3 regions of the Paenibacillus sp. KACC 21273 genome follow, and region 3 is predicted to be linked to each of the others. Evidence: a T-box and tRNA genes for the amino acid it is inferred to sense, from the RefSeq annotation. Region 3 holds a T-box; the other regions hold tRNA genes.
The links. The T-box of region 3 lies ahead of metG (methionine--tRNA ligase). A T-box ahead of a tRNA ligase gene usually reads a tRNA of that ligase, here a tRNA-Met.
Positions count from the first base shown of each region.

Region 1: it has a tRNA-Met gene. The T-box ahead of metG (methionine--tRNA ligase) is inferred to sense a tRNA for this amino acid. The anticodon was not compared.
Region 2: it has a tRNA-Met gene. The T-box ahead of metG (methionine--tRNA ligase) is inferred to sense a tRNA for this amino acid. The anticodon was not compared.

Region 1 is NZ_CP117876.1:1,265,114-1,275,767, forward strand. Features, by position in the region: gene PQ460_RS05895 (homoserine dehydrogenase) at 1-212, shown strand, start outside; gene thrB (homoserine kinase) at 260-1,255, shown strand; gene pheA (prephenate dehydratase) at 1,252-2,130, shown strand; rRNA gene PQ460_RS05910 (16S ribosomal RNA) at 2,515-4,067, shown strand; rRNA gene PQ460_RS05915 (23S ribosomal RNA) at 4,345-7,267, shown strand; rRNA gene rrf (5S ribosomal RNA) at 7,332-7,448, shown strand; tRNA gene PQ460_RS05925 (tRNA-Asn) at 7,501-7,576, shown strand; tRNA gene PQ460_RS05930 (tRNA-Ser) at 7,580-7,671, shown strand; tRNA gene PQ460_RS05935 (tRNA-Glu) at 7,772-7,843, shown strand; tRNA gene PQ460_RS05940 (tRNA-Val) at 7,856-7,931, shown strand; tRNA gene PQ460_RS05945 (tRNA-Met) at 7,958-8,031, shown strand; tRNA gene PQ460_RS05950 (tRNA-Asp) at 8,039-8,114, shown strand; tRNA gene PQ460_RS05955 (tRNA-Gly) at 8,168-8,242, shown strand; tRNA gene PQ460_RS05960 (tRNA-Arg) at 8,263-8,339, shown strand; tRNA gene PQ460_RS05965 (tRNA-Leu) at 8,355-8,434, shown strand; tRNA gene PQ460_RS05970 (tRNA-Pro) at 8,445-8,518, shown strand; gene ruvC (crossover junction endodeoxyribonuclease RuvC) at 9,032-9,535, shown strand; gene ruvA (Holliday junction branch migration protein RuvA) at 9,532-10,146, shown strand; gene ruvB (Holliday junction branch migration DNA helicase RuvB) at 10,422-10,654, shown strand, end outside.
Region 2 is NZ_CP117876.1:1,011,188-1,021,841, forward strand. Features, by position in the region: rRNA gene PQ460_RS04635 (23S ribosomal RNA) at 1-1,861, shown strand, start outside; rRNA gene rrf (5S ribosomal RNA) at 1,926-2,042, shown strand; tRNA gene PQ460_RS04645 (tRNA-Asn) at 2,095-2,170, shown strand; tRNA gene PQ460_RS04650 (tRNA-Ser) at 2,174-2,265, shown strand; tRNA gene PQ460_RS04655 (tRNA-Glu) at 2,273-2,344, shown strand; tRNA gene PQ460_RS04660 (tRNA-Val) at 2,446-2,521, shown strand; tRNA gene PQ460_RS04665 (tRNA-Met) at 2,547-2,620, shown strand; tRNA gene PQ460_RS04670 (tRNA-Asp) at 2,628-2,703, shown strand; tRNA gene PQ460_RS04675 (tRNA-Phe) at 2,800-2,875, shown strand; tRNA gene PQ460_RS04680 (tRNA-Thr) at 2,898-2,973, shown strand; tRNA gene PQ460_RS04685 (tRNA-Tyr) at 2,993-3,077, shown strand; tRNA gene PQ460_RS04690 (tRNA-Trp) at 3,085-3,158, shown strand; tRNA gene PQ460_RS04695 (tRNA-His) at 3,190-3,262, shown strand; tRNA gene PQ460_RS04700 (tRNA-Gln) at 3,271-3,345, shown strand; tRNA gene PQ460_RS04705 (tRNA-Gly) at 3,375-3,449, shown strand; tRNA gene PQ460_RS04710 (tRNA-Cys) at 3,468-3,541, shown strand; tRNA gene PQ460_RS04715 (tRNA-Arg) at 3,560-3,636, shown strand; tRNA gene PQ460_RS04720 (tRNA-Leu) at 3,693-3,772, shown strand; gene PQ460_RS04725 (hypothetical protein) at 4,289-4,618, shown strand; gene PQ460_RS04730 (PspA/IM30 family protein) at 4,889-5,560, shown strand; gene PQ460_RS04735 (PspC domain-containing protein) at 5,562-6,062, shown strand; gene PQ460_RS04740 (PspA/IM30 family protein) at 6,064-6,801, shown strand; gene liaF (cell wall-active antibiotics response protein LiaF) at 6,974-7,642, shown strand; gene PQ460_RS04750 (sensor histidine kinase) at 7,761-8,822, shown strand; gene PQ460_RS04755 (response regulator) at 8,827-9,477, shown strand; gene zwf (glucose-6-phosphate dehydrogenase) at 9,618-10,654, shown strand, end outside.
Region 3 is NZ_CP117876.1:1,871,709-1,882,362, reverse strand. Features, by position in the region: gene PQ460_RS08520 (family 10 glycosylhydrolase) at 1-467, opposite strand, end outside; gene mntR (transcriptional regulator MntR) at 583-1,008, opposite strand; gene metG (methionine--tRNA ligase) at 1,191-3,206, opposite strand; T-box leader at 3,283-3,538, opposite strand; gene yidD (membrane protein insertion efficiency factor YidD) at 3,579-3,860, opposite strand; gene PQ460_RS08500 (Fur family transcriptional regulator) at 3,857-4,375, opposite strand; gene PQ460_RS08495 (stalk domain-containing protein) at 4,665-6,872, opposite strand; gene nagZ (beta-N-acetylhexosaminidase) at 7,234-8,856, opposite strand; gene pflA (pyruvate formate-lyase-activating protein) at 9,170-9,907, opposite strand; gene pflB (formate C-acetyltransferase) at 10,223-10,654, opposite strand, start outside.

The DNA.
Region 1 (10,654 bases), 610 kb from region 3:
GGGTACTCGCTCGAATTACACAGATTTTTGCAGAATACGATGTAAGTTTAGCTTCTGTTGTTCAACAACCTAATGAACATAATCCAGATGCAGAGATTATTATCATCACTCACAAAGCAAGCAAAGCCAATATGGACAAAGTACTTAAACATTTTGAACAGTTGGATGTTATTCAACGAATCAAAAGTGTATATCGTGTAGAAGATATTTAATTGACTACCGATTCGTGGAATACATTTGAAGTAAGGAGTCATAGATTATGATAGAGCAAGACACTAAACAAGAACATTGGCAGAACCATACAGTACGTGTAGCTGTTCCAGCAAGTACTGCTAACTTAGGGCCGGGATTTGATACATTAGGAATGGCAGTTAATCTATATTCTTGGATCGAGATGAAAGTGTCTACTGAGACCAAAATTACTTTACTAGGTGATGAGCTTTATGGTATTCCGACAGACAAAAGCAATCTGATCTACAAAATGGCACAATTGGTTTTTCAAAAAGCACAAGTAACTATCCCGGACTTAGAAATCACAATGTACTCTGATATTCCACTTACGCGTGGCTTAGGAAGTAGTGCATCAGCCTTTGTTGGTGGACTATGTGCGGCTAACGCTTTAATCGGTTTTCCTTTAACAGACAAAGATATTCTGAATATATCAACTTCTATCGAAAAGCATCCTGATAATGTAGCGGCTTCCTTATATGGAGGGATAGTCGTAGCGACATGGGATGGGCAAGAAGCTAACTGTATTCAGATTACTCCACCAGAAGATTTGGAGACATTAGTTGTTATTCCAGAATTTCAACTATCCACTTCCAAAGCTCGTGAAGTATTACCGACTGGGTTATCTGTAGCAGATGCGATATTTAATATTAGTCGTAGCTCCTTATTAGTAGCTGCATTATCATTAGGCAAACTAGACATGATCAAAACAGGGATGCAAGATCGACTGCATCAACCGTATCGTGCGTCGCTTGTACCTGGTATGCAGCAGATACTGGAGCAAGCTACAGAGCAAGGAGCATTAGGTATAGCGCTTAGTGGAGCAGGCCCTACAATGATCGCTTTTGTAGATCGTCATTCAGTGCAAAAAGAACAACTGGAGCAATATCTGGTAGATACAATGAAAGATCAAGGAATCAATGCACAGGCAATGTGGCTCAAGCCTGTAACTGAAGGTGTAATATACTATGATGATATAGAATCTCATTCATTCATGGATGTAATTAAAGGAGAAGTACGTTTATGATTCGTATAGCTGCTTTACCCTCTGGATCTGTTTCACATGAAGCACTTTTGCATCTACTAGGAGATCAGGAAATCGAGATCTTTCATCATAAGCTTATCGCAGATGTATTTCTTTCAACTGCTGAAGGGAAAACCGACTACAGCGTTATTCCGATTGAAAATACAATCGAAGGTTCTGTAAGTCTTCATATGGATTGGCTTGTGCATGAAGTGGATATTCCAATGCAAGCAGAATGGGTGTATCCATCTATTCAGAATTTGATTGGTAATCGTGCTGAATTCAGCAATGAGAAAAATGAACTTGATTATAGTGGAGTGCAGAAAGTATTATCACACCCTGTAGCAATGGCACAGTGTCTTCATTTTATTCGAAAAGAAATGCCTCATGCAGAACTAGAGCATGTAGGAAGTACAGCAGAAGCAGTAGAGATGGTTAGCAAAAATGCAGGTAAAGGTTGGACTGCTATCGGCACTTCGTTAGGAGCACTTCGATATAATCTTGATATACTAGCCGATCGAGTGACAGACCATGATAACAACTACACACGATTTGTTTTGATCGGACAACAACCTGTTCATATTGAGCGAGCAGCAGATCATACCAAAACAAGTATATTAGTCACCCTATCTGAAGATTTTGCAGGAGCACTCCATCAGGTACTAGCTACGTTCTCCTGGAGAAAGTTAAATCTATCACGCATCGAATCTCGTCCAACCAAGAAGAAGTTAGGAAGCTACTATTTCTATTTGGATGTACTAGCGCCTCAAGATTCAATTTTATTAACAGCAGCGATAGAGGAAATTATAGCTCTAGGTTGTCAGGTGAGAGTACTAGGTTCGTATCCTTGCTTTGAATACAACCTCGTATCCAAGTAGTATAGTTAATCTAAATGAATAGCATACCTTAGGGTATAGATATACCTTTAAGGTATGCTATTTTAGCTTTTAAAAATAATTCCAAAATAATGCTTGCTAAATAAATTCAACCATGATATATTATAAAAGTTGTCACGAACGAACGACAACACAAGCAACACATCATACAAAAACAACTTGAAAAAACACTTCAAAAAAAGTGCTTGCCAAGTGGTTGAAAACATGATATGATATAAAAGTTGTCACCGAGAAACACTGACAACGAAAAACGAAATGTTTGATCTTTGAAAACTGAACAACGAGTGAGTAAACAAAGGTCTTAGCCGACCTTTACAAAATAGAGAACTTCGGTTCTCGCCAGTTTCAATTGAGCAAGTCAAACACTTTATGGAGAGTTTGATCCTGGCTCAGGACGAACGCTGGCGGCGTGCCTAATACATGCAAGTCGAGCGGAGAATGAAGGAAGCTTGCTTCTTTTATTCTTAGCGGCGGACGGGTGAGTAACACGTAGGCAACCTGCCCTCAAGCTTGGGACAACTATCGGAAACGGTAGCTAATACCGAATACATGATTTGTTCGCCTGAACGAATCTGGAAAGACGGAGCAATCTGTCACTTGAGGATGGGCCTGCGGCGCATTAGCTAGTTGGTGAGGTAACGGCTCACCAAGGCGACGATGCGTAGCCGACCTGAGAGGGTGATCGGCCACACTGGGACTGAGACACGGCCCAGACTCCTACGGGAGGCAGCAGTAGGGAATCTTCCGCAATGGACGCAAGTCTGACGGAGCAACGCCGCGTGAGTGATGAAGGTTTTCGGATCGTAAAGCTCTGTTGCCAGGGAAGAACGTCCGGGTTAGTAACTGAACCCGGAGTGACGGTACCTGAGAAGAAAGCCCCGGCTAACTACGTGCCAGCAGCCGCGGTAATACGTAGGGGGCAAGCGTTGTCCGGAATTATTGGGCGTAAAGCGCGCGCAGGCGGCTTTTTAAGTCCGGTGTCACAGCCCAAGGCTCAACCTTGGGTCGCACTGGAAACTGGAGAGCTTGAGTACAGAAGAGGAAAGTGGAATTCCACGTGTAGCGGTGAAATGCGTAGAGATGTGGAGGAACACCAGTGGCGAAGGCGACTTTCTGGGCTGTAACTGACGCTGAGGCGCGAAAGCGTGGGGAGCAAACAGGATTAGATACCCTGGTAGTCCACGCCGTAAACGATGAATGCTAGGTGTTAGGGGTTTCGATACCCTTGGTGCCGAAGTTAACACATTAAGCATTCCGCCTGGGGAGTACGGTCGCAAGACTGAAACTCAAAGGAATTGACGGGGACCCGCACAAGCAGTGGAGTATGTGGTTTAATTCGAAGCAACGCGAAGAACCTTACCAAGTCTTGACATCCCTTTGACCGGACTAGAGATAGTCTTTTCCTTCGGGACAAAGGAGACAGGTGGTGCATGGTTGTCGTCAGCTCGTGTCGTGAGATGTTGGGTTAAGTCCCGCAACGAGCGCAACCCTTATGCTTAGTTGCCAGCACATCATGGTGGGCACTCTAAGCAGACTGCCGGTGACAAACCGGAGGAAGGTGGGGATGACGTCAAATCATCATGCCCCTTATGACTTGGGCTACACACGTACTACAATGGCCGGTACAACGGGAAGCAATATCGCAAGATGGAGCCAATCCTTAAAAGCCGGTCTCAGTTCGGATTGCAGGCTGCAACTCGCCTGCATGAAGTCGGAATTGCTAGTAATCGCGGATCAGCATGCCGCGGTGAATACGTTCCCGGGTCTTGTACACACCGCCCGTCACACCACGAGAGTTTGCAACACCCGAAGTCGGTGGGGTAACCGCAAGGAGCCAGCCGCCGAAGGTGGGGTAGATGATTGGGGTGAAGTCGTAACAAGGTAGCCGTATCGGAAGGTGCGGCTGGATCACCTCCTTTCTATGGAGAATCGTTTCCTGTAACGGAAACATTCGAACGTCTTTCTTTCGGGAAAGACAAACGCAGAACACTCCGGTGGATCTGTGGTCATCCAAGTGGTGACACACTCACTCGTTGTTCAGTTTTGAAAGAGTAAACCTCTTTCAGACTGTTGATCCTTGAAAACTGGATACCGAAAACGAAACATCGCGTTTTAGAAGGTTTCTTCTCTACAAACTGTGCAAACAGTGGTAGGCGAGAAATTGAAATACACCGTTTCTATTTATAGAAACACTTAGGTTAAGCTACTAAGAGCACACGGTGGATGCCTAGGCGCTAGGAGCCGATGAAGGACGTGGCGAACAACGATAAGGCCTCGGGGAGCTGTAAGCAAGCTGTGATCCGGGGATGTCCGAATGGGGAAACCTAACTGGATTCATCTCCAGTTACTCACACCTGAATACATAGGGTGTGCAGAGGCAGACGAGGGGAACTGAAACATCTAAGTACCCTCAGGAACAGAAAACAAGAGTGATTCCGTCAGTAGCGGCGAGCGAACGCGGAACAGCCCAAACCAATGAGCTTGCTTGTTGGGGTTGTGGGACGTCTCTTTGGAGTTACAAAGGAGTATCGTAGTTGAAGAGGTCTGGAAAGGCCCGCTAAAAAAGGTGAAAGCCCTGTAGATGAAATGATGCTCTCTCCGAGACGGATCCCGAGTAGTGCGGGGCACGTGAAACCCCGTATGAATCTGCCAGGACCATCTGGTAAGGCTAAATACTCCCTAGCGACCGATAGTGAAGCAGTACCGTGAGGGAAAGGTGAAAAGGACCCCGGAAGGGGAGTGAAATAGAACCTGAAACCGTGTGCTTACAAAAAGTCAGAGCCCTATTACTGGGTGATGGCGTGCCTTTTGTAGAATGAACCGGCGAGTTACGTTCCCGTGCAAGGTTAAGGTGAAAAGCCGGAGCCGCAGCGAAAGCGAGTCTGAATAGGGCGACTGAGTACGTGGACGTAGACCCGAAACCAGGTGATCTACCCCTGTCCAGGGTGAAGGTACGGTAACACGTACTGGAGGCCCGAACCCACGCACGTTGAAAAGTGCGGGGATGAGGTGGGGGTAGCGGAGAAATTCCAATCGAACCTGGAGATAGCTGGTTCTCCCCGAAATAGCTTTAGGGCTAGCCTCGGAAGGTGAGTCGTGGAGGTAGAGCACTGATTGGATGCGGGGCCCGCAAGGGTTACCAAGTTCAGTCAAACTCCGAATGCCACAGACTTTATTCCGGGAGTCAGACAGTGAGTGCTAAGATCCATTGTCGAAAGGGAAACAGCCCAGACCATCAGCTAAGGTCCCCAAGTGTGTGTTAAGTGGGAAAGGATGTGAAGTTGCACAGACAACCAGGATGTTGGCTTAGAAGCAGCCACCATTGAAAGAGTGCGTAATAGCTCACTGGTCGAGTGACTTTGCGCCGAAAATGTAACGGGGCTAAACACACCACCGAAGCTATGGCTTGATACGTTGTATCAGGGGTAGGGGAGCGTTGAATGAAGATTGAAGGTGTACCGCAAGGAGCGCTGGACCTCATTCAAGTGAGAATGCCGGTATGAGTAACGAAAAGATCAGTGAGAATCTGATCCGCCGAAAACCCAAGGATTCCTGAGGAAGGCTCGTCCTCTCAGGGTAAGTCGGGACCTAAGGCGAGGCCGAAAGGCGTAGTCGACGGACAACAGGTTGAAATTCCTGTACCACCGAAAGCCGTTATGAGCAATGGGATGACGCAGGAGGATAGTGACGCGGACTGATGGATGTCCGTTCAAGCAGTGAGGCTGGTATGTAGGCAAATCCGCATACCGCAAGGCCAGGCTGTGATGAGGAGCGAAAATTGTAGTAGCGAAGGTCATGATTTCACACTGCCAAGAAAAGTCTCTAGCCAGGAAGCAGGTGCCCGTACCGTAAACCGACACAGGTGGGTGAGAAGAGAATTCTAAGGCGCGCGGAAGAACTCTCGTTAAGGAACTCGGCAAAATGACCCCGTAACTTCGGGAGAAGGGGTGCCCCGGTAGTGTGAATAGCACGAGGGGGCCGCAGTGAAAAGGCCCAAGCGACTGTTTAGCAAAAACACAGGTCTGTGCGAAGCCGCAAGGCGAAGTATACGGGCTGACGCCTGCCCGGTGCTGGAAGGTTAAGGGGAGTGGTTAGCGCAAGCGAAGCTATGAACCGAAGCCCCAGTAAACGGCGGCCGTAACTATAACGGTCCTAAGGTAGCGAAATTCCTTGTCAGGTAAATTCTGACCCGCACGAATGGCGTAACGATTTGGGCGCTGTCTCAACGAGAGATCCGGTGAAATTTTAATACCTGTGAAGATGCAGGTTACCCGCGACAAGACGGAAAGACCCCATGGAGCTTTACTGCAACTTGATATTGAACTGGGGTGCGATTTGTACAGGATAGGTGGGAGCCGTAGACATCGGAGCGCAAGCTTCGGTTGAGGCGCCGTTGGGATACCACCCTGATCGCATTTGAGTTCTAACCTCGTACCGTGATCCGGTACAGGGACCGTGTCAGGTGGGCAGTTTGACTGGGGCGGTCGCCTCCTAAAGTGTAACGGAGGCGCCCTAAGGTTCCCTCAGAATGGTTGGAAATCATTCGAAGAGTGTAAAGGCATAAGGGAGCTTGACTGCGAGACAGACACGTCGAGCAGGGACGAAAGTCGGGCTTAGTGATCCGGTGGTACCGCATGGAAGGGCCATCGCTCAACGGATAAAAGCTACCCTGGGGATAACAGGCTTATCTCCCCCAAGAGTCCACATCGACGGGGAGGTTTGGCACCTCGATGTCGGCTCATCGCATCCTGGGGCTGAAGTAGGTCCCAAGGGTTGGGCTGTTCGCCCATTAAAGCGGTACGCGAGCTGGGTTCAGAACGTCGTGAGACAGTTCGGTCCCTATCTGTCGTGGGCGTAGGAAATTTGAGAGGAGCTGTCCTTAGTACGAGAGGACCGGGATGGACGCACCGCTGGTGTACCAGTTGTTCCGCCAGGAGCATCGCTGGGTAGCTACGTGCGGAAGGGATAAGCGCTGAAAGCATCTAAGCGTGAAGCCCCCCTCAAGATGAGATTTCCCAGTATGTAAGACCCCTTGTAGACGACGAGGTCAATAGGTTGGGGGTGGAAGTGCCGCAAGGCATGGAGCTGACCAATACTAATCGGTCGAGGGCTTATCCAAATAAGCTAACACGCGATGTTTTTCGTTTTCGGATTCAGTTTTCAGGGAGCAACACACCTGCCTGTTTGGTAATGATGGCGGAGGGGTTCCACACGTACCCATCCCGAACACGACCGTTAAGCCCTCCAGCGCCGATGGTACTTGGACCGCAGGGTCCTGGGAGAGTAGGACGTTGCCAAGCGAAGCAAGACGATTGACCGTTTCGAGGAGAGATCCGGCGAAGCGGTGACTATTCCCTGATAGCTCAGTTGGTAGAGCACTCGACTGTTAATCGAGTTGTCACAGGTTCGAGTCCTGTTCGGGGAGCCATATGGAGAGGTGTCCGAGTTGGCCGAAGGAGCACGATTGGAAATCGTGTAGGCGTCACAAGCGTCTCGAGGGTTCGAATCCCTCTCTCTCCGCCAGAGGCCGTTTTATTACAGCCACTAGCCTAGAATATTAGTTGTAAATGGACTTGTTCTAAAAGTAATAAGATGTTAGTATGTAAAGTATCGGTTTTATTGTGGCCCGTTGGTCAAGTGGTTAAGACACCTCCCTTTCACGGAGGTAACAGGGGTTCGAGTCCCCTACGGGTCATATTACTTCTTTGGAGATTTAGCTCAGCTGGGAGAGCATCTGCCTTACAAGCAGAGGGTCGGCGGTTCGATCCCGTCAATCTCCACCATAGAATTTTATAGTAAGTGTTAATGACGCGGGGTGGAGCAGTCCGGTAGCTCGTCGGGCTCATAACCCGAAGGTCACAGGTTCAAATCCTGTCCCCGCAATTAATCTGGAACCGTGGTGTAGGGGTTAACATGCCTGCCTGTCACGCAGGAGATCGCGGGTTCAAATCCCGTCGGTTCCGCCATTTTCTTTTAAAGAAATTGGTTCGATCATAGACTTTGTAATTCATATTATACTGCGGACGTGGCTCAGCGGTAGAGCATCGCCTTGCCAAGGCGAGGGTCGTGGGTTCGATTCCCATCGTCCGCTCCAATATTTTCTAAATTTTATATGCGCCCTTAGCTCAGCTGGATAGAGCGTTTGACTACGAATCAAAAGGCCAGGAGTTCGAATCTCTTAGGGCGCGCCATTTTTATCTTGATTGGCCGGTGTGGCGGAATTGGCAGACGCGCGCGACTCAAAATCGTGAGGGAAACCGTGGGGGTTCGAGTCCCTTCACCGGCATATTATTTATCGGGACGTAGCTCAGCTTGGTAGAGCACCTGGTTTGGGTCCAGGGGGTCGCATGTTCAAATCGTGTCGTCCCGATACTAAAAAACCATTGATCGTAATGATCAATGGTTTTTTTATGTTCATTTATATTTGTTTTAATTTACTTATGATAAATAGTTATAAGAATAATATAAAGCTTGCTATAGCATCTACTGTATCGACTTACATCTACTGTATCGACTTACATCTACTGATATAGATGAATTATACGTACATATTTATAGTTATGATTTTAATAAGAATAACTTAACCTAGCTTTGAAATGGAATAGATTTTATTGAAATGAAATTTTGTTATTTTATTAACTCAAGTGGATTTATATTTGCTATAATGAAATGAAAGAGATACATATGTTCGCCTATTTAGCTTTACTTGAATATATGATTAAGATGATGAGTAGTAGTAAGCCCTATAATAAATTACTCTCTATCATCAGTAAGAACTCATTTTATTTATTTGGAAAACAGAATATATGTATTCATTATGATTACTATTTTATTTATAAAAAGAGTATTAATATTTATGTAATAGAACAAGGGAGAGATCGATTTGCGTGTAATGGGAATTGACCCCGGAATTGCGATTGTTGGTTTTGGGTTTATAGATAAAAATGGAAGCAAGTTGACTCCAGTTCAATATGGTTGTATTCAGACAGAAGCTCATACACCTGATGAAGATAGATTATTGCATGTATATGAAGGTACTGTACAATTAATTGAGAAGTATCAACCAGATACGGTTGCTTTTGAAAAACTATTTTTTAACCGTAACGTAACTAATGCGATGTCTGTGAGTCAGGCGCGTGGTGTGATGATCTTAGCAGCTAAACAAAAGGGTTTGCCTATTGCAGAATATACACCAATGCAAGTAAAACAAGCTGTTGTAGGGTATGGTAAAGCTGAAAAAAGGCAAGTTCAAGAAATGATTCGAATGTTTTTGAATTTGCAAAAAATTCCGAAACCTGATGATGTCGCTGATGCATTAGCTGTGGCTGTATGTCATGCTCATTCTTATGTGCTAAATTCGAAGATAAATGAGGTATTGAAAAAATGATTGATTTTTTGCGCGGGCCGATAGTGCATTTAGAAAATGAATATGTGGTTGTAGATATGCAAGGAATCGGGTATCGCGTATTTTGCCCTAACCCTTATGCATGGATGAAAGAGACCGGTGAAGTCACCATTTATATTCATCATCATGTACGTGAAGATGCAATTCAATTATTTGGATTCCCTACACGTGATGAACAGAAATTATTTCGCAAATTGATTGAAGTATCTGGTATTGGTCCACGTGTAGCTCTTGGTATTCTAAGTGGTGGTAGCCCTGAAGGGGTTGTTACTGCTATTTATCAAGAAAATATTACGTTTTTGACCAAATTGCCTGGGATCGGTAAAAAGACTGCACAACGTATGATTCTGGATTTGAAAGATAAATTGGGTGGTATTGGTGATTCTATTATTGCTACAGGATTATTTGCTCCACCAACGACTAGCACTACTTCTGGAGAAGTATGGCCTGAAGTACGTGATGGATTGAAAGCTCTGGGGTATACGGATACCGAATTGGATCGAATCTGGCAAACGTTGAAACACGAAGTATTCCCTGACGATACAGCCGATGATGTTATGAAGAGAGCATTAAAAATGTTGTATACTGGCTAATCTCATTACTATGCTAAAATACATCGGAATAATAGAAATTCGATCTATTTTGGTATATTTGGAACAAAGCTAATGAAGGTGAAAGCTTATTTCTATTTTGCATATATGATGAATAGTATAGTAATTGAGATCAATGGATACTATTTTAAAAAACGGCAATCTATGAACTTATCTTGTGCTAAATATTTATATTAGAATAGCTATGGTATATTTAAAGATAGTGGTAATGAAATTTTAAAAAGACAGGTAGAACAGATGAAGGGGAGCGAATAAAGATGACGGATGACCGCATCATATCTGCTAACTTGATGATGGAAGACCAAGCGGTGGAACTGAGTCTACGTCCCCGTTACCTTTCAGAATATATCGGGCAAACTCGGATTAAAGAAAATATGAAAATTTATATTGAAGCTGCTAAGTTGAGAGGCGAGGCGTTGGATCATGTTCTTTTATATGGCCCCCCAGGGTTAGGTAAAACTACACTTGCTAACATTATTGCTAATGAGCT
Region 2 (10,654 bases), 860 kb from region 3:
TGTTAAGTGGGAAAGGATGTGAAGTTGCACAGACAACCAGGATGTTGGCTTAGAAGCAGCCACCATTGAAAGAGTGCGTAATAGCTCACTGGTCGAGTGACTTTGCGCCGAAAATGTAACGGGGCTAAACACACCACCGAAGCTATGGCTTGATACGTTGTATCAGGGGTAGGGGAGCGTTGAATGAAGATTGAAGGTGTACCGCAAGGAGCGCTGGACCTCATTCAAGTGAGAATGCCGGTATGAGTAACGAAAAGATCAGTGAGAATCTGATCCGCCGAAAACCCAAGGATTCCTGAGGAAGGCTCGTCCTCTCAGGGTAAGTCGGGACCTAAGGCGAGGCCGAAAGGCGTAGTCGACGGACAACAGGTTGAAATTCCTGTACCACCGAAAGCCGTTATGAGCAATGGGATGACGCAGGAGGATAGTGACGCGGACTGATGGATGTCCGTTCAAGCAGTGAGGCTGGTATGTAGGCAAATCCGCATACCCCAAGGCCAGGCTGTGATGAGGAGCGAAAATTATAGTAGCGAAGGTCATGATTTCACACTGCCAAGAAAAGTCTCTAGCCAGGAAGCAGGTGCCCGTACCGTAAACCGACACAGGTGGGTGAGAAGAGAATTCTAAGGCGCGCGGAAGAACTCTCGTTAAGGAACTCGGCAAAATGACCCCGTAACTTCGGGAGAAGGGGTGCCCCGGTAGTGTGAATAGCACGAGGGGGCCGCAGTGAAAAGGCCCAAGCGACTGTTTAGCAAAAACACAGGTCTGTGCGAAGCCGCAAGGCGAAGTATACGGGCTGACGCCTGCCCGGTGCTGGAAGGTTAAGGGGAGTGGTTAGCGCAAGCGAAGCTATGAACCGAAGCCCCAGTAAACGGCGGCCGTAACTATAACGGTCCTAAGGTAGCGAAATTCCTTGTCAGGTAAATTCTGACCCGCACGAATGGCGTAACGATTTGGGCGCTGTCTCAACGAGAGATCCGGTGAAATTTTAATACCTGTGAAGATGCAGGTTACCCGCGACAAGACGGAAAGACCCCATGGAGCTTTACTGCAACTTGATATTGAACTGGGGTGCGATTTGTACAGGATAGGTGGGAGCCGTAGACATCGGAGCGCAAGCTTCGTTGAGGCGCCGTTGGGATACCACCCTGATCGCATTTGAGTTCTAACCTCGTACCGTGATCCGGTACAGGGACCGTGTCAGGTGGGCAGTTTGACTGGGGCGGTCGCCTCCTAAAGTGTAACGGAGGCGCCCTAAGGTTCCCTCAGAATGGTTGGAAATCATTCGAAGAGTGTAAAGGCATAAGGGAGCTTGACTGCGAGACAGACACGTCGAGCAGGGACGAAAGTCGGGCTTAGTGATCCGGTGGTACCGCATGGAAGGGCCATCGCTCAACGGATAAAAGCTACCCTGGGGATAACAGGCTTATCTCCCCCAAGAGTCCACATCGACGGGGAGGTTTGGCACCTCGATGTCGGCTCATCGCATCCTGGGGCTGAAGTAGGTCCCAAGGGTTGGGCTGTTCGCCCATTAAAGCGGTACGCGAGCTGGGTTCAGAACGTCGTGAGACAGTTCGGTCCCTATCTGTCGTGGGCGTAGGAAATTTGAGAGGAGCTGTCCTTAGTACGAGAGGACCGGGATGGACGCACCGCTGGTGTACCAGTTGTTCCGCCAGGAGCATCGCTGGGTAGCTACGTGCGGAAGGGATAAGCGCTGAAAGCATCTAAGCGTGAAGCCCCCCTCAAGATGAGATTTCCCAGTATGTAAGACCCCTTGTAGACGACGAGGTCAATAGGTTGGGGGTGGAAGTGCCGCAAGGCATGGAGCTGACCAATACTAATCGGTCGAGGGCTTATCCAATAAAGCTAACACGCGATGTTTTTCGTTTTCGGATTCAGTTTTCAGGGAGCAACACACCTGCCCGTTTGGTAATGATGGCGGAGGGGTTCCACACGTACCCATCCCGAACACGACCGTTAAGCCCTCCAGCGCCGATGGTACTTGGACCGCAGGGTCCTGGGAGAGTAGGACGTTGCCAAGCAAAGCAAGACGATTGACCGTTTCGAGGAGAGATCCGGCGAAGCGGTGACTATTCCCTGATAGCTCAGTTGGTAGAGCACTCGACTGTTAATCGAGTTGTCACAGGTTCGAGTCCTGTTCGGGGAGCCATATGGAGAGGTGTCCGAGTTGGCCGAAGGAGCACGATTGGAAATCGTGTAGGCGTCACAAGCGTCTCGAGGGTTCGAATCCCTCTCTCTCCGCCACAAGTAAGGCCCGTTGGTCAAGTGGTTAAGACACCTCCCTTTCACGGAGGTAACAGGGGTTCGAGTCCCCTACGGGTCATATCTTTTCTTTCATTACATTGTTAAGTTTAGTAACATTGCTTATAAAAATAACTTGACAATGCTAATCAAAAAATGATATAATATGTTTTGTGTCACAATGGAGGTTTAGCTCAGCTGGGAGAGCATCTGCCTTACAAGCAGAGGGTCGGCGGTTCGATCCCGTCAACCTCCACCATAGAATACTATAGTAAGAACAATGACGCGGGGTGGAGCAGTCCGGTAGCTCGTCGGGCTCATAACCCGAAGGTCACAGGTTCAAATCCTGTCCCCGCAATTAATCTGGAACCGTGGTGTAGGGGTTAACATGCCTGCCTGTCACGCAGGAGATCGCGGGTTCAAATCCCGTCGGTTCCGCCATTAATTGCTTTATAAAAGTATCAACTCACTACATTAATAGATGGTTATCATCGTGATTGAGTAGAAGAGTCGACACACAGCAATACATTAGACTACGGCTCGGTAGCTCAGTCGGTAGAGCAGAGGACTGAAAATCCTCGTGTCGGCGGTTCGATTCCGTCCCGAGCCACCATTTAGCTTAATGTATAACACTTGCCGGTGTAGCTCAGTTGGTAGAGCAACTGACTTGTAATCAGTAGGTCGGGGGTTCAAATCCTCTCGCCGGCACCATCTTTTTTTTATTTATTGTGGAGGCTTAGCGAAGTGGCCAAACGCAGCAGACTGTAAATCTGTTCTCTCCGAGTTCGGTGGTTCGAATCCATCAGCCTCCACCAGTTTTGAAGGGGCATAGTTTAAAGGTAGAACAACGGTCTCCAAAACCGTTAGTGTGGGTTCAATTCCTGCTGCCCCTGCCAATATAACATTAATGATTTATTTTATAGCATGGCGATCGTGGCGAAGGGGTTAACGCACCGGACTGTGACTCCGGCATTCGTGGGTTCAAGTCCCATCGGTCGCCCTTTTTATTGGGGATTAGCCAAGCGGTAAGGCAACGGACTTTGACTCCGTCATGCATAGGTTCAAATCCTATATCCCCAGCCATTATTTACTTTTACTTAAATGATATGTAAGCGGACGTGGCTCAGCGGTAGAGCATCGCCTTGCCAAGGCGAGGGTCGTGGGTTCGATTCCCATCGTCCGCTCCAAATTTTACAATATAATATGGCGCCATAGCCAAGTGGTAAGGCACAGCTCTGCAAAAGCTCTATCCCCAGTTCGAATCTGGGTGGCGCCTCCAGTTATTTTTTAAATTCTTGCGCCCTTAGCTCAGCTGGATAGAGCGTTTGACTACGAATCAAAAGGCCAGGAGTTCGAATCTCTTAGGGCGCGCCATTTTAGCTCTTATGTTTTAAATGGAAGTACCAAAAAAATAGCATTATTTTTACTTAGCCGGTGTGGCGGAATTGGCAGACGCGCGCGACTCAAAATCGTGAGGGAAACCGTGGGGGTTCGAGTCCCTTCACCGGCATACACATGAAAAGCACTAGATCAAATGATCTAGTGCTTTTTTTATTTGCTTTTTTAGAATCACACAGCATACTTGTTCAGTATGTAGTATGTAGTATGTAGTATGTAGTATGTAGTATGTAGTATGTAGTATGTAGTATGTAGTATGTAGTATGTAGTATGTAGTATGTAGTATGTAGTATGTAGTATGTAGTATGTAGTATGTAGTATGTAGTATGTAGTATGTAGTATGTAGTATGTACTTAAATTGAATATATATAAGTTAATCGGATAATTCACAAGGGCTCCCCGTCTAAGGTCTAGGATAAAAAACCACCTGTAGTCCATTTTGCAGAATACAATTCTACTTTACAATGTGTATATAAGGCAAAGACAACATTTGCTACAACCAGATAGGAAAGTAAAAAGGTACTTGCTTTACAATCTTAAAGTATTGTTATCTGGCTAAAGATCAACATCTAAGAAGTGTATACCGAAAATGATGAATACCAATAACGAGGTAAAGGAGGTGGAACATTTGCGCATAAATCGTAAAAGTATAGCTGCTTTTGCATTAATTTTCATCGGTGTGTTGATGGTTTTTGGCAAATTTTTACCCGAAGTACATAGTCTACTCAGTTATCTGATAGGACTATTATTCCCAGTCGCATTACTTGTACTTGGATATTATGCTTTACAAAGCGGACATCGATTTTTAGGAATTGCATTATCCGTTATAGGTGCGTGTATCCTATTTGCTAAATTGTCTTGGATTATCGGGCCTGCTATTGGAATCGCATTAATATGGTGGGGTTATTCATTACTAAAAAATCGTCATCATCAACAAGAACAGAATAGAATGTTCTAAACAGATCATATTCTTTATGTAAATCACTTCTTATTGTTGATGTACAGGCTGTGAATGGGTAACATTCTAATAAAGCGATTTATATTGTACGATATAAAGATAATAAGATGTTATTACGAAATATTGTAAGTTATTTTTGAAAAAAGTAGTAAAATATTAGTAATAGTTGATTTCATCTGTTATTCATACTTGTTCGATATGATGCAATACGATATAGATGAATATCAAAAAAGATCACTTGTGATCAAGCAAGGGAGGGAGCAATTATTCATGAACGTTTTTAAACGTGTACGTGATATTACGGTGGCTACTTTAAATGAAAGATTAGAACAGAGTCAAGATCCTGTGAGAATGATTGATCAATTTCTTTTAGATACACGACGTGCTATTACAGAAGCTGAACAATTGCAGCATCATGTGACTCAACATACACGTCAGTTAAAACAACATGTAGATCAGGCATCTGCGATGCGTCAAAAGCGCGAAGAACAAGCGATGTTAGCTCTACAGGCTGAAGAAGAAGATTTGGCTCGTATGGCTTTGCAAGAAAAAGTGATGTATGAAGAAAAAGAAAATCAGTATTCTGAATTGTTGGATCAAAATACAGAAGCTTTGCGAGAAGTACAGGCTCAATTAAATACATTAAAATCAGAGTACCAAGCAGTCTATAGCAAACGTGAGTATTATTATGCTCGTATGGAGACTCTTCGTTTGCAACAACAGATGAATCGTCGTTTTGGTAATGCGGTACAAAGCACACCACAAGCATTTGGACGATTAGAAGATCGCATTTCTGATTGGGAGATTGAAGCCAAAGCATTACGGGATTTGCGAAATGGTGATTCTTATTCTTCTGGTTCAGGCACAACGAATGGTGTGTCGTTAGATGAGGAATTGGAACGGTTAAGACGTAAGCTTGATGCAGATCGTAAGGAGGAGTAATATGCGTCCGAAGTTATATCGTTCAAATCATGATCGGATTTTGACGGGACTTAGTGGCGGTCTAGCTGAATATTTTCAGATTAATCCTACGTTGTTGCGGGTTCTGTTAATATTAAGTATTCCTTTTACCGGAACAACGACAGTGTTGATCTATATTATTGCAGCACTGATTGTACCTAAACAACCGCCAGTATATCGTCCTTTTGAACAAAGTCCTTTTCATGAAGAATATCAAGAAGATCGTTATGGTCCGCGTCAAAGTTATGGCGGATACTGGGGTACTTCACAAAATGCGTATGAACCTAATACGTATGATGCTCCACAAAAAAGCAATTCTCGTTATTTTGGGAAAAACCGCCCTCCACAACAAGCTCCAGATCAGACATCCAAATCAAATGGTGATCTTGATTCGATGATGGAAGGTATTGAAAATAAAGCTTTACGTAAAGAAGTAGAACAATTAAGAAAAAAAGTCGCTCAATATGAGAAGGGAGATTTATAATATGGGAGTTTTTAAAAGATTGAAAGATATGACTAAGGCATCGGTGAATGATTTACTAGATAAGGTAGAAGATCCAATTGTAATGTTAAATCAATATCTGCGTGATATGGAAGCAGAAATTCATCAAGCAGAGGTTACTGTAGCTAAACAAATGGCAAATGAACGTCGTATGAAACAACGTTTTGATGAAGCTGCACGTGTAGGTATGCAACGTGAAAGCCAAGCAACCGCTGCACTTAAAAATGGTCAAGAAGAAGTGGCTCGTAAATTGCTAGAAGAAAAGTTGTATTTTGATCAAAAATTCACTGAGTATTCTGAAATGCACAGCCAAGCTAAAGAGCAAGTGACAGATATGATGAACCAATTGCATGAAATGAAAGACGAGTTCTACAAAATGCGTAACAAACGTAATGAATTGGTTTCTCGTGCTCAAATGGCAAAAGCGAAAAAACAAATGGCTCAAGTAAGTTCTGTAAATTCAATTGATAAAGGCGGCGCTTCGCTTGGATTTAACCGCATGGAAGAGAAAATCATGCAAATGGAAGCAGAAGCAGATGTAATGCGTGCTCCTTACCGTTCTGGTTATGGATCAAGCCCGTATGTGAGTGCAGAAGATGCAGAAAAACAACTTAGAGTGGATGAGCAATTGAATTTGCTGAAAAGTAAATTAGCACCTAAAACGATTGAATCTAATCCATCTGAAGGTCCATCTCTTTCTAAAGAAGATACACAATATTAATTTGTTCTTTTGAGCAGACTAAGTGCTCATAGATGTTATATAGCTATTCATAGATGTAAATCATAGTTATTAAAATGACAATATGATATGCTAGAACAGGCGAAGCCATACAGCGTATGTGTCATCATGCGGGTATGGCTTTTCTATTATTAGCAGTAAAGGAGGTGCGGTTATGGGAAGAAAAAGAAAAATATTTGCAGTGTTATTAATTGCGATTGGCTTGCAGGTGCTTTTGGGTGTATCATTTGGCTTTTTTACGGTTGCCGCACTTCTTTTGTTGCTAATTGGAATTATGCGTTTACGTAGTGGAGCGATGAGACAAGGGTATATTTTCGGCGGAATAGGATTAGGGTTATTGTTGTTAGATCATTTGATGATTGTGGTCGGGGTTACTTTGATATCGCTAGGATGGTTTTATGTACATGCTAATAAAGTCCATCGGGGACAACCATATCGTTTGAAACAAGGATTTATCACAAATATGCGTTATGATCGTGAACCGTGGATGATGCAAAGTTCTAGTTCATGGCATGCTATCGGAGATATTGATTGTGATCTGTCGCTGGCTATGCCTGATGAATCGGAGACTGTTCTTTATTTTCAAGGAATATTAGGAGATCTGGACTTTTCGATACCAGAAGATTATGGTGTAGAAATTGAAGCTTATTTATTGTTTGGTCAGATTGGCTGTGAATCGAATGGATATCCTATAGCAGAACGGCAACAAGGAGTGCAGAATCGATTGCAATGGAAATCAGCTAATTATGCTACCAGTAAACAAAAAGTGAAGTTGGTTATTTCGTATATTGCAGGAGATTTAAATATTCGATTATCCTCGTAATCTGTTTATGCAAAAGTAGACTTTTACAGCAGTAGCAGTAGGCTATTTCTATCAAGCTAATGAATGGATAAAAGGTACTAAATTTTTAAAAAGTCAGAAAAGCAGGAGGACTTGATACGTGAAAAAAAGAAAACCTGCTGACTTGATTGTCCGCAGTATGAGTGAAGGGGTTTTACTGTCCTTCTTATTACTGGTTATTATTATTTATGTACTATATACCTCTGGTCATTTGAAAATAGATTTATCCTGGCCTTCTTTATTACAGACTGGTGCAGCGTTATTGGTACCGGTTATTGTTGTAGGTGCATTATATGGTTTATATCATGCGCTTAGGCTCAAAATGCGTCTGGATAAATTACGGGATACGTTATTGATGTGGGAAAAAGGCAATTGGTCGCAAGCGGCTCCTCAATGGGGAAATGATGAATGGTCACGACTGGGTGAGCAAATTGATCGCATCGGTAAAAAGTGGGAAGATCAGATTAGTAGTCTGCAACGTTTATCTACTAACAATGCACAATTGGCAGAACAGGCTAGAATTACAGCTATTATCGAAGAACGTCAGCGTTTAGCGCGAGAATTGCATGATGCAGTCTCTCAGCAGTTGTTTGCGATTTCGATGACAGCGACAGCGATAGGACGTACTTTTGATAGTAATCCAGCCCGTGCTAAGCGTCAGGTTGAATTAATAGAAGAAATGTCATCTGTTGCACAATCGGAAATGAGAGCGCTACTATTGCATCTTCGCCCTGTATATCTAGAAGGGAAGCGTCTGTCTCAGGGGTTACGGGAATTAATTCGCGAATTGCAAGCCAAAATCCCGATGGAAATTACTTTGGATATGGATGATGATCTGCGGTTGTTAAAAGGAGTAGAAAATCATATTTTCCGTATTGTACAGGAGTCTTTATCAAATACACTACGTCATGCCAAAGCCGAGCGGATGGAGATTCGGATCGTGCAAAAGGTAGATTCTGTACGGGTAACTTTGAAAGATGATGGAATCGGATTTGAATTAAACGAAACCAAACAAGCTTCTTACGGCTTATCTACAATGAAGGAACGAACAAATGAACTCGGAGGCACTATTCAATACATAACTGCTCCTGGAAAAGGAACACGTATAGAGATTGTGATTCCGATTGTGACTTTAAATACGGAAGAAAGCAGGTGGGGATAATACAATGGAAAACGATGAGCAATTGATCAAAGTATTATTAGTCGACGATCATGAGATGGTTCGTATTGGACTTGCGGCTGTACTAGACACAGAAGATGGTATTGAAGTGGTGGGTGAAGCAAGTAACGGAGAAGAAGGTATTCGTCTTGCGCAAGAATACAAACCGGATGTCATTCTAATGGATCTTGTGATGGAAGGTATGGACGGTATCGAAACAACAAGACGTGTATTGCAGATCAATTCTGATTGTAAAGTGATTGTACTGACAAGTTATTTGGATGATGAAAAAATGTATCCTGTGATCGAAGCAGGTGCTTTTAGTTATTTGCTTAAAACATCCCGTGCTAGTGAAATAGCAGATGCTATTCGAGCTGCTGCTAGAGGACAATCAGTGCTGGAATCACAAGTGGCTTCTAAAATGATGAGTCGCTTTCGTGAGCCACTTGAACGTGCACTTCATGAAGAATTAACAGATCGTGAAATGGATGTCCTTCGCTTACTAGCACAAGGTAAATCCAATCAAGATATTGCAGATGAATTAATTATCGGTATCAAAACGGTCAAATTCCATGTAACAAATTTGCTAGCCAAGTTAGGTGTAGAAGATCGTACACAGGCTGCAATTTATGCGTATAAAAACGGATTAGCCGAGTGATACACTATTTGCGTACAGATATCAAATTTATTTGCAAAAGATATAAGTACTTCTTATAGTGGTCAGATAGCGATAGATAGGGTAATTATGGTAGAATACGTTTACCACATTACAGATTTTACATAGAAAGTTGAGGAGCTATGACTGGAAAACAAAATCTTGAGACATTGCAGACACCAAGTGCGGTATTTTTCATTTTTGGAGCAACCGGGGATTTGGCAAGACGTAAATTGTTTCCTGCTATTTATAGTTTGTATCGTGAAGGTAAACTTGCAGAGGATTTTGCAGTCATTGGTGTAGCGCGTCGACCGCGTACCAATGAAGAATTTCGGGAAGATCTCCATCAGTCTATCATAGAGTTTTGTCGCTACAAGATCGGAGCCGAAGAAGATTGGACTCGATTTGCAGAACATTTTGAATATAAATCGTTAGATATTAACAATGTCGCCGGTTTCCAAGAGTTAAGAGAACAAACAGAAGTGATTGAGAATAAGTACGGTATCCCAGGCAACCGATTCTTTTTCTTAGCACTTGCACCTGAACTATTTGGCAGTGTATCGCTTAACCTTCGTGCAGGTGGCATGATGGATGGTACAGGCTGGAATCGTCTGGTGATTGAGAAGCCTTTCGGATATGATCTGGAATCTGCACGCAAACTTAATGCAGAGATCAATGAAGTGTTTGAAGAAGATGAAATTTATCGGATTGACCACTATTTAGGTAAAGAAATGGTGCAAAATATCGAAGTGATTCGATTTGCGAATGCTTTCTTTGAACCATTGTGGAACAATCAGCATATTTCAAATATTCAGATTACGCTTAGTGAAACGGTCGGAGTCGAAGAACGTGGTGGATATTATGATCATTCCGGTGCATTGCGTGATATGGGACAGAACCATATGTTGCAAATGTTAGCGATGATCGCGATGGAACCGCCAAGTCGTCTATTACCTGAAGATATTCATGATGAAAAGGTAAAAGTGCTTCGCTCTCTTCGGGCATATATGACACCAGAAGAAGTGGATCAAAATGTAGTACGTGGTCAATATACAGCAGGTGAATCTAAAGGTAAAACATTACCTGGATATCGTGAAGAAGACAAAGTAGATCCTGCTTCTAATACAGAAACGTATTTTGCAGCACGATTATTTGTAGATAATTTCCGCTGGTCAGGTGT
Region 3 (10,654 bases):
TTATTTTTACTACCTGTACCTTGATAGCTACTTGTTGCTAGATTTACCGTTTGGTTGGCTTGATCCCAATTAACATCAAGACCCAGACCTTCCCCGATAAAACGTAGCGGAACCATCACACGACCGTTTTTCATTTCAACCGAAGCATCTAAGCTAACCGATTTGTTATTGATCGTAGCCGTATTCTGACCAGAAGTCAGTACCAGCACTTGCTTATCGCTAGTAATCGTAACAGTACTTGTCGATTGTTTCCAGGCGATTTTGGCTTTTAAATTTTCGCTCACTAAGCGTAAAGGAACCATCGTTACATTGCTCTTGCTGGTTATGTAAGGAGCAGCATCCCCTTGTATCTGTTCTCCATCTAGCATGATCTTAATATCCGAATCTGCGGCGTGAAGTGTACTACTGATCGAAGGGACAATCATCAACATGACTAAAAATACAGCGATAAAACGAACCATTTTCATAAATTCAAACCTCCAGTAAATCGTTGCTTGGTGCTTATAACATTAGACGACTGACAGTTACCAAAGTTGCGAACAAAATAAAAGACATCTGCCAAGTGATCGACAGATGCCTGCCTTACGAGTCGCTAATCAGCTCTTTTTGTAGATTCTGTAGCGCTTCCACACGTGACGGATCACGACGGAAATATTCTAGCAATGTTTCAATTTGAGTGATCGAATTCCAACTCAGGTGATGCTCTATACCTTCTACATCTTTGTATATATAATCCGGGTTAACACCGATAACATTCAGGAAATCTTCGAGTAATTGATGGCGCTCTACAAGGCGTTTGCCCATCTTTTTCCCTTTGCTTGTCAGCACTAATCCCCGGTACTTCTCATAAATCAAATATTCATCTTTATCTAATTTTTGGATCATCTTTGTAACGGACGAAGGATGTACTTCTAACCCTTCTGCAATATCCGAGACACGCGCATATCCCTTTTGATCGATTAATTTATAAATGCGCTCTAAATAATCCTCCATACTGGGCGTTGGCATCTTGCTCCCCCTTTTTCACTACGTACTGTATTCATTTGGCAAATATTGATTCAATAATCATACATTTAATTCGCATGAGTTGGCAAGTTTTGCACGCGATTCAAACGATAGAAAGAACCTTCCATGTGTACACCATATATGCTGTTCCACGGAAGGTCTTTACTTATCTTTTGAAAATACTTTTACTTAACAATAGCACCGTTCGGCATACCGTCTGGAACCGTAGCTAGTGTCAATTGATCGCCATGAGAAGCCGCTAAAATCATACCTTTAGATTCTTCTCCGCGTAATTTCACAGGCTTAAGATTAGTGACGCAGATGACTTTGCGTCCTACTAATTCTTCCGGTGTGTAGAACTTCGCAATACCAGATACAACCTGACGTTGCTCTGTACCTAGATCCAGTTGTAATTTAAGCAGTTTGTCTGCCTTTTTAACTGGTTCAGCAGAGATCACTTGAGCTACGCGCAGTTCAACTTTGGCAAAGTCGTCAATACTGATCTCAGGCGCTTGTGACTCTTCTACTTCTACAGGTACAGAAGCTGGTGTAGTTGATGGTGTATTTTCAGTTGCTGCTGTTAATACGCCACCCATCGCTTCTACGATATAAGCTACTTCTTCTTTGCTATCTAGACGAGGGAAAATAGGTTCACCTTTAACAACAGTCGTACCTGCTGGAATCTGACCATACGTACGAATACTTTCCCAAGCGGTAAGTTCGCCTTCTGTAATGCCAAGTTGTGCCCAGATTTTTTTAGGTGCACGTGTTAAGAATGGTTGCAATAATACAGAAACGATACGCAATGTCTCTACAAGATGATACATCACCGAATCCAATTGCGGTTGATTAGCTTCGTCTTTGGCAAGTACCCATGGTTGCGTCTCATCAATATATTTATTAGTCCGACTAATCAACTGACTGATCGCTGTTAGAGCTACAGAAAATTCAAGATTTTCAAACGCATTTTCTACTTTCTCGATCGTTTGTGCAGCGATATCTTCTAATGTTCCATCCACTTCAAGTAGACGACCCGGATAAGCAGGAATAGTACCACTACAATACTTATCGACCATAGCTACCGAACGATTAAGCAAGTTACCTAGATCATTCGCCAAATCTGAATTGACACGATCGACAAAGCTCTCCGGTGTAAATGTACCATCAGAACCAAAAGGTACTTCACGTAGCAAATAATAACGCAGAGAATCTAGACCATAACGATTGATTAGAGTTACCGGATCAACCACATTTCCTTTGGACTTGGACATTTTACCGTCTTTCATTAATAACCAACCATGTCCAAATACTTTTTTAGGTAATGGTAGATCTAGCGCCATCAACATAATCGGCCAATAGATTGTATGGAAACGAACGATTTCTTTACCTACCAGGTGAATATCTGCTGGCCAGAATTTGTTGAATAATTCTGGATTATCTGTTCCATAGCCTAATGCTGTAATGTAGTTAGAAAGTGCATCGATCCATACATACACAATATGCTTAGGATCTCCTTTAACTTGTACGCCCCACTCAAACGTAGTACGGGAAACTGCCAAATCTTCAAGTCCCGGCTTGATAAAGTTATTAATCATTTCATTTTTACGAGATTCAGGTTGAATAAATTCAGGGTTATCTTGATAGTATTTTAATAGACGATCTGCATATTTGCTCATACGGAAGAAATAAGATTCTTCTTTAACTAATTCTACAGGATGTCCACTATCCGGACTTTTCCCTCCAATAATCTCGCCATCTGCATTACGCTCAATATCGACAATTTGCGTCTCTGTATAATAGGTCTCATCTGGAATACTATACCAGCCTTCGTATTCACCTTTATAAATATCACCTTGTTTGAGCAAACGATCAAAAATTTCTTGAACTACAACTTTATGGCGCTCTTCAGTGGTACGGATAAAATCGTCATACGAAATATCTAATTGATCCCACAATTTTTTGATTCCTTCTACTACACCATCAATAAATTGTTGTGGAGTCTGTCCTTTTTCTAACGCTTTACGTTCGATCTTTTGTCCATGCTCATCTGTTCCTGTAAGATAACGAACATCATATCCTCTTAGGCGTTTGTAACGAGCCATCGCATCACCGGCTACAGTTGTATATGCATGACCGATATGCAATTTGTCGCTCGGGTAATAGATTGGTGTTGTCAAATAAAAAGTAGGTTTGGCTGACATTATAATTCCTCCTTAAATATGTTGAAATTGCTATGTTCTCATTTCCATATCTGGACGCAAAAAAGCCCCCGCCCCTATATGGGACGAGAGCATAGACTCACGCGTTACCACCCAAATTCTCTACTCCTTTACAGAAGTAGACTCTTTCAGTCTTTCGCAGACTGCCCATTAACGCTGGTTCACGCTGAAGCCTTACATATGTATACGTGACATATGCTTGACTACAGTTCCTCCCGGACCATATTCGATGACGCTAACCATACCGGTTCCCAGCTACTCCGGCTCTCTGTACTGGTGCATTTTTCATCTACTTATCCATTCACAGGAAATAATATTTGATGTTATGAATATACCGAACTTCCAAATCACCTGTCAAGCATTTTGCTGTTCCTGATTAGTGACTGAAGAAGATGTATCCTTCGATTTGGCAGGCGGTACAGGGTCAAATCCTCCTGGATGAAAAGGATGACATTTCCCTATCCGTCTGGCAGCTAATCCTACACCTTTGACGACACCATGAATATCAATCGCTTCTAAAGCATACTGAGAACAAGTCGGATAAAAGCGACATGTTGGTGGTTTGAGTGGTGAAATGAATTTGCGATACACATGGATCGGCGCCTGAACCGCACGACGACTCAATTTGCGCTTCACTGGCTTTTACCTGCAGGCTCATGATTATCATATTCATGAGACATCAATTTAGATGGTTTGAGATGTAGAGTGGGACCTTCTTTGCCATCTCCAGCACCCATTTCTTGACGACAATCTTTACAATATCCGAACACTTCAAATTTGTGTTTGACCACTTCAAATTGTTCAGGCATATCTGTCATATCCATCGGGCAAAAAGCAATCGGATACGTTTTTTCACATTGTAAGCAGATCATATGATGGTGATGATGGTCTTGACTACAATGACTTTTAAATTTGACACCATCTTCAAAAACGATCTGTTCTAACACACCTAGCTCCTGCATCACACGCAAATTGCGGTAGACCGTATCAAAGCTAAGCCCACTGTACTTTTTACCCATATAGTCATATACATCTTTAGCGGTCAGATAACCGGGAGCTTCTGCAAATAAACGTGCTAATGTGCGACGTTGATCTGTAATTCGCAACCCTTGTGCTGACATCGTATCGATGATTTGTTCTGTCGACAGCATGAGTTATTCCTCCTGTCCTAATCTATCTTTTATCGTTTACATGAATTATTGTATTATTCGTAATAATAACTATTATACAACATAACGGTGTGCGATGCGTAATTATTCGTCAAAAGTTTATGGCGATTACGTTACTAATTAAAGCTTATCGGAACATCATTACACATTTCTCCATCATGCCTTATTTGAACACAATCGTCAATTGATTCTAGTAAAAGTTAATGATTATATCAAAACAAGCAAAAAAGCCCGAATCAGTAAAACTGATCCGGGCTTTTTGATAAAACGATTATTGTTTTTTAGCTGGCAATTGTGTGAATAACAAGTTGACTGGCAAGTTACTACCAGGCGCTGCTGTAAACCACAATTCTACTGCTTCTGTATCTAATGTTCCTGTACGATAAAGCACAACATTATCATTCGCTGTTGTTGCTGCACCGCTATTTTTGATTGCTGTGATTGCTCCATTTACATACATGTAACCAGAGTAACGACCACCACGAGCATTAAAGGAAATCATTGTATTAGGTGCAACCATATCTAACTTGATTTTGTATAACACACCGAAGTTACCTGCGTTAGAAGCTTCAGTCATTGACAATGGATCTGTACCCATTAAGTTAGGATCACTATTGTTGTCTCCGATAGGCATACGAACTGTTGTGTTACCGATCAAGTCAGCTACATGAATATTACGTACAGCATTGTCATACGTACCACGGTTATGAATACCATCGCGGTCCAATTTAGGTTCTGTAGCAAGTGCAGCGATAGGATCTTGATTTTCATCAATCATCATCACTGTGTATTGTACGTTAGAATCACTTACTAGATCGCCGAATAATGAAATAACGGTATCGTTCTTCATTGCGTTAGCACTTAGTTGATTAAAGATAACTTGGCTTTGTCCTGGTTGTAGAACAACAGATTGAGCATCTGCTCCACTTTGCATAGATTCAAAGTAACGTTTTACAGAAACTTTACCCACTGCTGTAGCATAAGGATTAGGTCCTCCAAAACCAACAGCTTGAATGTTAAGTGTAGCTGGTGTAGCGTTCGGGTTCGTTGCTACCACGTACATTTTTTTGCTACTACCTGTTTCATTCAAATGATGCACCATAAAGCGTGTTGCACCTGTAGCAGATTCTTGATATACGATACCTTTAGTTAAAACACGTTCAGGGCTGTTACTACGAATCAGACGACTTGGATCATCAGTGACTTGAGCATTTGTTACTGTTGCCCATGTTGGAATCAATGAACCGTTAAAGTCGAAAGAATCTCCAGTTGGTGTAAATAGCGGATAGAAATCTTCTGCTGTATACAATGTTTGATCTGTTACATTGATCGTTTTGCTATATGTGCCTGTTGCACCATGTTTATCGGTTACTGTTAATGTAATCGTCTGTGGACCTGGTGTAAAGAATGCTAATTGCTTATTATCCCATTTTGTTAAATCTGGGTTAATTGCATTTTCATCATCTGTACTCATATCCGTATAAGTTACCAATTCACCCATGCGATATGTTTCTTGGTTCGTATTAAACATCGCTACTGGCGGTTGGTTAGGAGGAAGTACGTTGATCGTAACCGTGTACGGATCACTCCATTGACCGGATGAATCCATTACAGAATACGTGATCACATGAGGACCTGCTTCTGCAAAAATGTCTTCGCGTCCTGTCCATGTTTCATTAGCGATAGGACTGCCATCAGAAGTGGTAGATTTTGTTTTGTATGTTACCAATGTTTGACCTGCATAAATAGCAGTAGGTGAAACAGTAAAGGAAGCTGTTGGTTTGACAACTAGATCTAATACCACTAATTTACCTTGTACAGTATAAGGAATATTTAATGCTTGAGTGATCGAAGTCAAAGGAACCATAAATACATTTTTTTGTTGAAAAGCTGGGCCTTTCATCAAAGTGCTCACACCATTTACAGTGTAGTACTTACTGTCTGTTTTGAAGCGTAATTCTTTACCATCTTTTTGCATAATGGTTTCTTTGGTCTTAGCATCATATGTAAGCTTCAGACCGACACGGGTCACAAGTGCGCGAACCGATACGTAAGATACTCCACTTTTCACAGCCATAGGTTGATCTGAAAAGTATAATTTACCATCTTGATAAATCTGGTTAGAGTTCATCATAAAAATCACTTTGTTAGGTCCAGCAGAATACACATCAGTCACCACAGTAGGTGTTGTCGGTGTAGTTACTGGAGGTGTAACTGTAGTAGGTGGTGTTGTCGGAACAGTGGGTACTGTACCAGCAGGATCTGTCGTCGGATCAGTCACTGCGTTAGGATCTGTAACTGCATTAGGATCAGTTACTGTAGTATCGTCTCCTACAGCACCTTGAGTATCATTGTATACATCTTGTACGATACTGCTATCCACATCGCCTTCAGCAGCGTGAACTTGTGCTCCTGGAACAGTCGCAACAGTCTGAGCTACAGCGAGTAATGCAATTAGTAACGTCTTCTTGAATTTCATTATTAGGCTCCTTCTCATAGCAATTTACTGTCTTGTACATCTAAAAACATTGGTCTTTCCCCCGAATTGGCACATTAATAAGACGCACCAAACGTTAAAAAGTTTCTCTGTTGTTGAAGAAACCTTACAACATGCGTATCTGTTCACACTTCAGCCACATCTATCACAACGAAAAATCACATAAAAAACAGCCTTATCCATCAGCGATGAATAGACTGTTTTTGACTACATGATGTGCTCAGAAAACGTCATTAGTTATACTTTACCACAAATAAATCCAATAACCTATTTTGACGATAGATATTACCTATCAGCTATAGATAGAACCATATCCTAGGCACAAAATAAACGATATCACGTTCTATAATTGAATCCGATATTGGTCGTTTAAGCTAACGGGTAGCTTGCCAAGTGCTGGCTTCACTCCTGCGATTACAGCGGCTAATGCTTCTACAGCATACTTTCGATTTTCATAACTACATATATACGTCTTGATCTCAGGTAGATCATTTATATCATAAGGATTACGTACAGAAGCTACGATCAATGCTGTATCTGGTAGCAAAGATAACTGACGAGCTAGTTTTGCCTGTCCAAGAGGTAACAGTCCTGATGATGTATACGCAGCAAAAATCACTTTAGGATAATGAATAGCTTGCTCTAACACCTGCTGGATCTCTTCCGGTTCTGGTCTAGAATCGATAATAATCTGCGTAGCATTAATGCCATAACTACGAAGCGCTTGAGCAAAGCTGATATCATGCCCTGTTGGTTCATCGACTTCTGTTAGACGTGTTACCTGTGGCCAGATCACTAATACCTGATCGTTTTCTTGTAAAGGCAATTGCCCTTCATCTTTGACAAGTGTAATACTTCGTTCTGCAATATCACGTAAAATCGGTTCGATCGTTGACGGCTCTAACCGCTCTGTCCACTCTTCTATCGGGTAAGGTTCTGCATTCATTTGATGTTTGGCTTTGAGCGCAAGTATACGTTCGACCGAAGCATCAATTTGTGCTTCAGATAGATGACCTTGTTGAACAGCTTCTTTGATTGCTTCAATCGCAGCGATCTGATGCTCTAGTGTATGACTAACCAGTAAAAGATCGGCTCCTGCTTGCGCCGCCATCACTGTTGCCTGTGGAATCGGAAAATGCTTCGCAATCGCATGCATTTCCAGACAATCGGTTACGATTAATCCGTCAAAACCCATTTCAGTCCGAAGCAGATCAGTCAATACTTTACGTGATAAAGTTGCTGGAATCGACTCTGGTTCAAACGCTGGAAAAATCACATGTGCAGACATAATCATATCTACCCCTGCTTGTATAGCTGCCCGAAAAGGAAGTAATTCTATCTGTTCCAAACGAGCTTTGTCATGAGGCACCGAAGCCAAGCCGTAATGCGAATCAACTTCTGTATCTCCATGCCCGGGAAAATGTTTGGCTGTAGCGGCTACCTTTTCTTGTTGAATCGCTTGAATGGCAGCCGCTCCATGAATCGCTACCACTTCTGGTTTCTCTGAATAGGAACGTACACCAATAACCGGATTACGCGGGTTATTATTCACATCTACACATGGAGCAAAATTAACATTGATTCCAAGTGTGCGTAGTTCGCGTGCACTTATCGCTGAAGCCGCAGAGGTCAGCCTTACATCATTTACAGCTCCTAATGTCATATTGCCTGGAATCAGGCTCATCTCGTCTTGGTCAATTCGGCTCACCATTCCTCCTTCTTGATCGATTGCTATCAATAATGGAGGTAATCCTTGCCTGTGAGCAATCTGCTGCAATCCTGCTGAAAGGTCTGTAATCTGACGAGCTTTTCCTATATTACGGCGAAAATAAATCACTCCACCTACATGATATTTCTCTATCAATTCAGTAATATGTTCATTCGGTACATTTGTATGAAATCCACATACAAACAATTGTCCGATTTTCTGGTCTAAGGTCAGGTCTGATAATTGAATAGTGTTCATATGTATCCCCCTTAAGCTTGAGCCTATTTTGAAAAGATGTCTTTATCCGAGCATGAAATGACTAGCTAGATCCTTATTTAAGTATAGATAACTATATGTAAGTCAACAAGCGGATAAAGTTTGGGTTTTGGGGAATTTTTTTAAGTAAGGACACTGTATAGCTAGCGAAATATATAACATACCTATACACACCAAAAAGACATACCAAAAAGCCCTTTCCCTGATTACTCTGGAAAGGACTTCTGGTTTCACGTTCGTATACCCTTTTTACTGACTATGGTTGTTATTCTATCTATTTTCATAAAGAGGAGGATTAGACACAAGAGACTTGACGACGACCTTGTTCGATCAGACGATAAGCACGATCTACTTCAGCTTCGGTTGGCGAAGGAACCCCATCCAGCGGATAGATGCGTCCCAGCGCTTCCCATTTGTAGATGCCCATCTGATGATAAGGTAAAATTTCGAACTTCTCTACTCCTTTTAATGTACCGATAAATTCGCCTAAAGCGATCAAATCTTCTTCAGCATCATTAATTCCCGGTACAAATACATGGCGTATCCACATTTTGCGTCCATTGTCAGACAGCCATTGTGCAGTGTGTAGAGTGCGTTCATTCGATACACCAGTCAATTTTTTGTGCTTTTCATTGTTAATATGCTTAATATCTAGCATGACTAGATCTGTGACTTCAAGCAGTTCATGGATTTTACCAGGTTCGTTGAATCCATTACTGTCGAGTGTTGTACTGAGATTCCAACGTTCTTTGACTGCTTTGAACAATTCTCTAACAAAAGGAGCTTGTAACGTTGGTTCGCCGCCGGATACAGTCAATCCTCCACCAGAAGAACGGTAGTAACTCAAGTAAGGTTCGATTTCAGCTAGCACTTCTTCTAGCTCCATCACTTTACCTCCGTCCAAGTTCCATGTATCAGGGTTATGACAGTATTGGCATTTCATCAGACAACCCTGCATAAATAGTACAAATCGTATGCCCGGGCCATCGACGGTACCGAACGTTTCTAGCGAGTGAACACGGCCTTTTACCATGATCAATCACCCCTTTCGTCTGAGTTGATGTATATAAGTTATGTGAAAATGTATCGCTCTAGCATGCTCCGTTACGTCGATAGATTATTTTTACGATCGCTGTTAAGATCGGATATCTGGAATGAACTGCTTTCGCAGTCGATATCCGAATCTTAAAGGCGAACGCTTCGCTTCTCCAAAATAATTCTATAGCCTTCACTCAGCAGATAGAGTTACATTTTCAGATATAACTTATATCATTCATTGTTGGTTAGCAGTTAAAAGCTTTGATTACTTTGGTTAGTTTTATTGCTTTATTATTTTTAAAAGTTTGTATTACATTGATCCGTGGAATGTGCGGTTGATGACATCCATTTGTTGTTCACGAGTCAATTTCACAAAGTTAACAGCATATCCAGATACACGGATTGTTAATTGTGGGTAGTTTTCTGGGTGTTCCATAGCGTCTAGTAGTTGTTCACGAGCAAACACGTTCACGTTCAAGTGATGAGCATTGCTACCAAAGTATCCGTCTAGCATAGATACAAGGTTTGATTTACGGATTTCTTCTTCTTTACCTAATGCTTTTGGTACGATAGAGAATGTGTTAGAAATACCATCCAAGCTATCTTCGTATGGTAATTTAGCAACGGAACTTAGAGATGCAAGTGCACCTTTTGTATCTCTTCCGTGCATAGGGTTAGCACCTGGTGCGAATGGTTCGCCAGCTTTACGTCCATCTGGTGTTGTACCTGTTTTTTTACCGTA